One region of the Bradyrhizobium sp. CFUWI genome, then DNA from elsewhere that is predicted to be linked to it. Evidence: riboswitches for the same ligand, from Rfam matches in the RefSeq annotation. Region 1 holds a riboswitch; each other region holds the start of a gene.
The links. A riboswitch is a leader RNA that binds a small molecule or an ion and turns the genes downstream of it on or off. The one in region 1 is predicted to bind cobalamin.
Positions count from the first base shown of each region.

Region 2: it holds a riboswitch for cobalamin, as region 1 does, so the genes downstream of both, metE (5-methyltetrahydropteroyltriglutamate--homocysteine S-methyltransferase) here and AC066S_RS06840 (DUF1636 family protein) in region 1, are expected to answer to the same signal.
Region 3: it holds a riboswitch for cobalamin, as region 1 does, so the genes downstream of both, AC066S_RS38455 (ribonucleoside-diphosphate reductase subunit alpha) here and AC066S_RS06840 (DUF1636 family protein) in region 1, are expected to answer to the same signal.

Region 1 is NZ_JBWJZE010000002.1:665,336-667,533, reverse strand. Features, by position in the region: gene cobW (cobalamin biosynthesis protein CobW) at 1-466, opposite strand, end outside; gene AC066S_RS06840 (DUF1636 family protein) at 463-837, opposite strand; cobalamin riboswitch at 932-1,152, opposite strand; gene cobO (cob(I)yrinic acid a,c-diamide adenosyltransferase) at 1,193-1,828, shown strand; gene AC066S_RS06830 (cobyric acid synthase) at 1,835-2,198, shown strand, end outside.
Region 2 is NZ_JBWJZE010000044.1:12,293-14,490, forward strand. Features, by position in the region: gene metE (5-methyltetrahydropteroyltriglutamate--homocysteine S-methyltransferase) at 1-1,186, opposite strand, end outside; cobalamin riboswitch at 1,291-1,492, opposite strand; gene AC066S_RS37190 (hypothetical protein) at 1,603-1,899, opposite strand.
Region 3 is NZ_JBWJZE010000070.1:2,323-4,520, reverse strand. Features, by position in the region: partial or broken gene AC066S_RS38460 (hypothetical protein) at 532-773, shown strand; cobalamin riboswitch at 794-1,007, shown strand; gene AC066S_RS38455 (ribonucleoside-diphosphate reductase subunit alpha) at 1,114-2,198, shown strand, end outside.

The sequences.
Region 1 (2,198 bases):
CGCGCTGCGCCTCGACGGCGTCAGGATCGGGCGCGAAGCGGCCCGCCGCCACGGCCTCGGCGTCGGCGAGTGCGATCACGCCGTCGACCGTGATGCGCGAGCGGATCTGTGGCCAGTCGAACGCCTTCAGCAGCGGCTTCGGCAGCGCCAGGCCCGAAGTCTCGATCAGGATGTGATCGGGCCGCACCGGCCGCGCCAGCAATTTCTCCATGGTCGGAATGAAATCGTCGGCGACGGTGCAGCAGATGCAGCCATTGGCAAGCTCGACGATGTTCTCTTCCGGGCAGTTCGCATCGGCGCAGGACTTCAGGATCTCGCCGTCGACGCCCTCGCTGCCGAACTCGTTGACGAGCACGGCGAGCTTCCTGCCGTTGGGATTTGCGAGAAGATGCTGGATCAGCGTCGTCTTGCCGGAGCCGAGGAAACCAGTGACCACCGTGACCGGGACTTTTGCGAGCGAGCTCATTCGGCGGCCTCCGGCACGATTGCAATGGGGGGAATGCGGGCAAGCGACTGCTTGCGGAAGATTTCGGGGCGGCTGCGCCAGGGCACGAGCCCGTCCGGCGCGGCCGCATAGGCCGCAGCGCCTGCGACTACGTCCTGCGCATTCGCATCCGACAGGCGGCCGTAAACATAGGACCAGCGGCCGGGTGCGCTCAGCGCCACCGAGCAGCCCTGGCTGCAGGCCGACAGGCATTCGACGGGAACCACATTGACGCCGTCGGGCACGCCGGCCTCGAGGATCGCACCGTGCAGGCGCTTGCCGGGCGTGGTCTCGCCCTCGCCAAGCGTCTGGCCGGCACGGCAGGTGATGCAGACGTGAAGTGTGACGGTCATCGCCTCTTCCAGATAACAGCGGGAGGCGATGAGGCACACGGACCATTCGTCAGAAGGCCCGCTTCCCCGTCGCGGAACACCCCGTCCGCCGGTCCAAAACTCGTCCGCGCTGGCAGGTCTCCCGGCTTGCGGAGCAGGGTCTAGGCCCTTCGATCCCCGCCTTCCCGATTCCCTGGGGAATCAGTGGCTTTGGGCATCTCTCCGGTCACGGTCGCGGGGGCGGCTGCATTTTGGACCCAAATCTTGCCGATTCGGACCCTATCGCATTCCCTCTTCGCCTGTCATAGGACAGGAACCAACGCCGGGCCACCATTTGCCGGTGGCCGCCTCTTGTCAAGCCGAAGGACCGGATCCAATGACGCCTGAACCGGACACCCAAACACCTGAGGAAACCGACGCCCGGCACGCCCAGAAAATGGCGAAGAAGAAAGCCGCCCGCGACAAGATCATGGCGACCAAGAGCGGCGAAAAGGGCCTCATTATCGTCCACACCGGCGCCGGCAAGGGCAAGTCCTCCTCCGCCTTCGGCATGATCGTGCGCTGCGTTGCCCATGGCTTCCCCTGCGCGGTGGTGCAATTCATCAAGGGCGCTTGGGACACCGGCGAGCGCCGCCTGCTCACCGGTCATTTCGGCGAGCTCTGCCAGTTCCATGCGATGGGCGAAGGCTTCACCTGGGAGACGCAGGACCGCGCCCGCGACATCGCCGCCGCGCGCGCCGGCTGGGAGAAGGCCAAGGAGCTGATCCTCGATGAGAACCTGCGCATGGTCGTGCTCGACGAGATCAACATCGCGCTGCGCTACGATTATCTCGACATCGCCGAGGTCGTCGACTTCCTGACCACCTCGAAGCCGCCGATGACTCACGTCGTGCTCACCGGGCGCAACGCCAAGGACGAGCTGATCGAGATCGCCGACCTCGTCACCGAGATGACGCTGGTCAAGCATCCCTTCCGCTCCGGCATCAAGGCTCAGGCCGGCGTCGAGTTCTGAACGACGATGGCACGCGCGCTGATGATCCAGGGAGCCGGCTCCGACGTGGGCAAATCGCTCATCGTCGCCGGCCTCGCGCGCGCGTTCACGCGGCGGGACTTGCGCGTGCTGCCCTTCAAGCCGCAGAACATGTCGAACAACGCGGCCGTCACCGTCGACGGCGGTGAGATCGGCCGCGCCCAGGCATTTCAGGCGCTCGCCGCAGGCGTGGAGCCGCACACCGACATGAACCCGGTGCTGCTGAAGCCCGAGACCGATGTCGGCGCGCAAATCGTGGTCCAAGGCAAACGCATTGCCACGGCGCGTGCGCGCGACTACGCCGCAATGAAGCCCTCGCTGATGGGCGCGGTGCTGGAGAGTTTTGAACGGC
Region 2 (2,198 bases), on a different contig from region 1:
ACTGGGCAAGAGCTGGCGCAACATTCTGGTCGCCTGCGAGTGCCCGCGCCAGGATCGCAAGCTCCCGCATCTTCTGGACCGCGAAAGCAAGCCAGCTCTTGACGTCGGAAACGAGCCCGGTTTCAAGTTCAACATCGACCGGCACATGAAGCAGCGAGCAGGATGGGGCAATCTGTACACGGTCCTTGCCGAGCTTCGCAATCGCGGGTTCGAGCCGCTGGCGCAGCGAGGACAAATTCGACCGCCATACATTCCGGCCGTCGACGACACCGAGCGACATGACGAGATCACTTCGGCCGCCAGCGATGATCTGGTCCAACAACTGTGGCGCTCGAACTAGGTCGAGGTGTAGTCCGGCAACTGGCAGGCTCAACGCGGTGTTCAGATTGTCCCCGAGGTCGCCGAAATAGCTGGCAACTAAGATCTTGATGGCCGGCACCTCCTTGGCGAGCCGATCATAGGCATGTCGCAAAGATTGCCGCGCCCTCTCATCCAGATCAAGAACCAGGCAGGGCTCGTCGAACTGAACCCAATTTGCTCCACGTTTGGCCAATTCCTGCAGAACTTCGATATAGGCCGGTAACAGTTCATCCAGTAGTGAGAGTGGCTGGAACGCAGGATCGGGACTCTTGCCGAGCTTTAGGAATGTGACCGGCCCGATCAGGACAGGGCGGGTCTGAAAGCCAAGGGCCTTGGCTTCCTCATACTCCTCGATCGGCTTGCGAGAGCATAGCCTGAAAGTCTGTCCTCTGCGAAACTCGGGGACCATGTAGTGGTAGTTGGTATCGAACCACTTGGTCATCTCCTGCGGGGGTGCGCCAAATCCGCGCGGTCCGTGACCGCAACTCGCATCCCGATCGTCGCATTGTGATCCGCGGGCCATGGCGAAGTACGTCTTCAGCGAAACGGATTCGGCTTTTGAGGCGTAGATCTCCGGGATGGCGCCAACCATGACACTTGTGTCGAGCACCTGATCATACAGCGAGAAATCGTTTGATGGAATGACCGTGACGCCGATAGATTTCTGACGAGCCCAGTTCGCGGCACGCAGGCCAGCTGCGTCCTCCAGCAACTGCTGTTCGCTGCTTTTTCCGGCCCAGTAGCTTTCTAGAGCGAGTTTGAGCTCGCGCCTTGGACCGATGCGTGGCGTTCCGAGCGTGGCAACGGGAAGGGAGAGAAGAGACATAGCGTTAACCCCGTGTTGGGGGCAGAAGGCCATGGCGGACGCAGGCAGGGGAAGTCGCGCAGTGCGACGGCTGCTTGGCGCACCACCGGGACACCCCGCCCGTGGACGAATATATTGTCGGGGTAGGTCTCCTGGCTCGCGGGTCATCGCTGCTGTCCGGCCTTCCCGAAGCCGCGCAGGCTTCAGTGACATCGTTGGACAGCGGCTCGCCACTCACAGTTGCGGGGGCAGCGCCGGCATCTTCACCGGCTTCCCTCTTAGCTCCGGATCAAGTGCGACCGGAGAACCTCGACGACTTGGATTATCGAGAAGACAAGTCTTCCGTCAACCTCTCAGATCATGTCTCAAGCTGGTGCTGCGACATCCGCTACGCGAATGGCCGCGCATCTTGATGCGTTGAGCCGATGTAAGCGCTCTCAAGTCAGCAATATCGGAATGACGATCGCAGCTGCCTGCGGGCCGCACGCCAGATCGGTGGAAGGGACAAATGCGGCTTGCCCGGTCGGGACTGCTGCCTCGAGCAGAACGCATCTCCGGCTTCTCAGCGCTTCTTTGAGCAAGTCCACCATCCAGCCACCTTCTCGGCCAACAGGATCCGTGTTGAACAGGCCCAAGCTGGCGAAGCCAGCAACATACCCGGCCAGCACGTTGATGTGCGGTTCAGCAAGACTCCAAATGTTCGGCGGTAAAGATCGGTTTCGCCTCGTCGCCATCGAGTGCAAAGCGCTCCTAACTGAGGCTATTCTCGAAGCGCCGCATGTCGCGATAGGAGCGGCAGACGCACCATGGCCGATGGCCGCAAATGGCCAAACGCATGGCAGAGATCGAAAGCCACATTCTGGCAACGATGCCGAACCAAACGGTTCAATAGCGGCAAACAATTCTCATCAGGAGCTTGGTACCGAGGTGTTCCGCTGCGCCATCGAACGATCCGGTGCGGGACGAGGATGCATAAGCCGGGCTGGATAGCGCTGAACGGAAACATCGAGACATTGACCAGTCGGAAAGTCGA
Region 3 (2,198 bases), on a different contig from region 1:
TGTGGTTCCGCCGTGCTCGTCTGCTCATCGTCTCTCCTGATTCGCGGGTCAATCTTGCCCGCCGTCAGGCAGAAACTCCACTTATCGCGCTGTTCAGATTTGCGGGACCAGCTCACTCATCCTCAGGGTAATTGAGGTGAACGCGATCTACGATCGCGTTCACAGATGGAAGATCTTCGCACTCCATTGCTCGCCAAGGCATGCAATGCACTTTCAGTGATTTATTAACCGCTGTTCACTAGCATCAAATGCTGGCGGGCAACAGTACACGCCCTGACGCTCGGCTGCTCAATCCGTGAGCGGAACAGACTCTAGTCCTTTTGCCCCGAGGTCGTATGCGCCGTATAGATGGGCCGATGCGGGGCCCTTGGGGAAAGAGGAGCAGAACTGCTCAAAGTCGCGGAAACCTTCATTGCCAATCCCGAGCCAAGCCCCTGCCAGGGGGGAGGAGTAGAGACTCGACGGGAAGCACCTACAGCGGACATCGCCGGGTGAAGGGATAGTCCAGACCACGAACGCCGGAAGGGTGACAGGCGACGCGATCGGATCATGAAGCGTTTCAAATCGTCCCGTCAGGCTCAACTTTTCTGTCAGTTCATGATCAGGTCGCGAACCTTTTCCACATCCTCTCTCTCGGAGCCGTCACTGCCGACTTCCGTCGTGGTTCGCGCGAGCGAGCCTTTGCGACTTGGCGCGAGATCTCCACGACAAGCGCTCGCCGAACCTCGACCTTGGGGCTGCTCCAATTCGTTAACTTGACGGTGCCGCCTTGACGAATCTCCGCGAGCGGCGCCTATATGTAGCCCGTCACGGTCTTCCATTCCCGCATCTCGTAGGATGGAAGCTAAGAGGGAACCCGGTGCGCCGGCAACGGCTATTCCGAGGCTGCCCCCGCAACTGTAAGCGGCGAGCGGTTGTCATCATGGTCACTGGCGCGACAGCGCTGGGAAGGCCGACAGCCGCAGCGACCCGCGAGCCAGGAGACCTGCCGCGACAGAACGAACGTCCTCGGGCGGGGTGCCCCGGTGGGTTGCTTGCAACTGGTGATATTTGCCCGGTCTCCTCGCAAGTCGTCCGCACGGCCCCCCAGCCTCAAACATCGCGGGGTTGCCGATGTCGCCGTCTTACGATTTCGATCAGCATGGTCATCTCATCGAGATGCCGAGTGTGCGGCCGCTCCCAGCGCAGGCCAAGCCTACCACGCCTGAGCTGTGTCTTGTGCAGCCGCCGCCATCGCCGGCTCCGCTGCCAAGGCCCCTCGCGCCATCGCCAAGGCCGTCTGACCTCACGCTCGATCGGTCGCGCGACAACCTGCTGACGTCGTTCGGCAAGCTGACGCTGACCGACCGTTATCTGCTCGCCGGCGAAAGCCTCCAGGACATGTTCGCCCGGGTGTCTTGCGCCTTCGCGGACGATGTTGCGCATGCCCAACGTCTGTATGATGGGATGTCTCGACTGTGGTTCATGCCGGCCACACCGGTGCTCTCCAACGGCGGCACCCCGCGCGGCCTGCCGATCTCGTGCTTCCTTAACTCGGTGTCGGACTCGCTCGAAGGCATCGTCGGCACCTGGAACGAGAACGTCTGGCTTGCCTCCAACGGCGGCGGCATCGGCACCTACTGGGGGAATGTTCGCTCGATCGGCGAGAAAGTGAGGGGCGGCGTCACCTCGGGCATCATCCCGTTCATCCACGTCATGGACGGCCTGACGCTGGCGATCAGCCAGGGCTCGTTGCGGCGCGGCTCGGCGGCGGTCTATCTCGATATCCACCATCCCGAGATCGAGGAGTTCCTCGAGATCCGCAAGGCGTCCGGCGACTTCAACCGCAAGAGCCTCAACCTACATCACGGCATCAACGTCACCGACGAGTTCATGCGTGCCGTGGGTGCCGGCACCACGTTCGCTCTGCGCAGCCCGAAGACTAACGAGGTCGTCCGCGAGATCGATGCCCGCCAGCTGTGGCAACGTATCCTTGAGAACCGGCTGCAGACGGGCGAGCCTTATCTCTTGTTCATCGACACCGTGAACCGCGCGCTCCCCAAGCACCAGCGCGAGCTCGGCCTCAAGGTCTCGACCTCCAACCTGTGCAGCGAGATTACGCTGCCGACCGGCATCGATCATCGCGACGAGGAGCGCACCGCGGTGTGCTGCCTGTCGTCGCTCAACCTCGAGACCTGGGACCAGTGGAATAAGGAGCC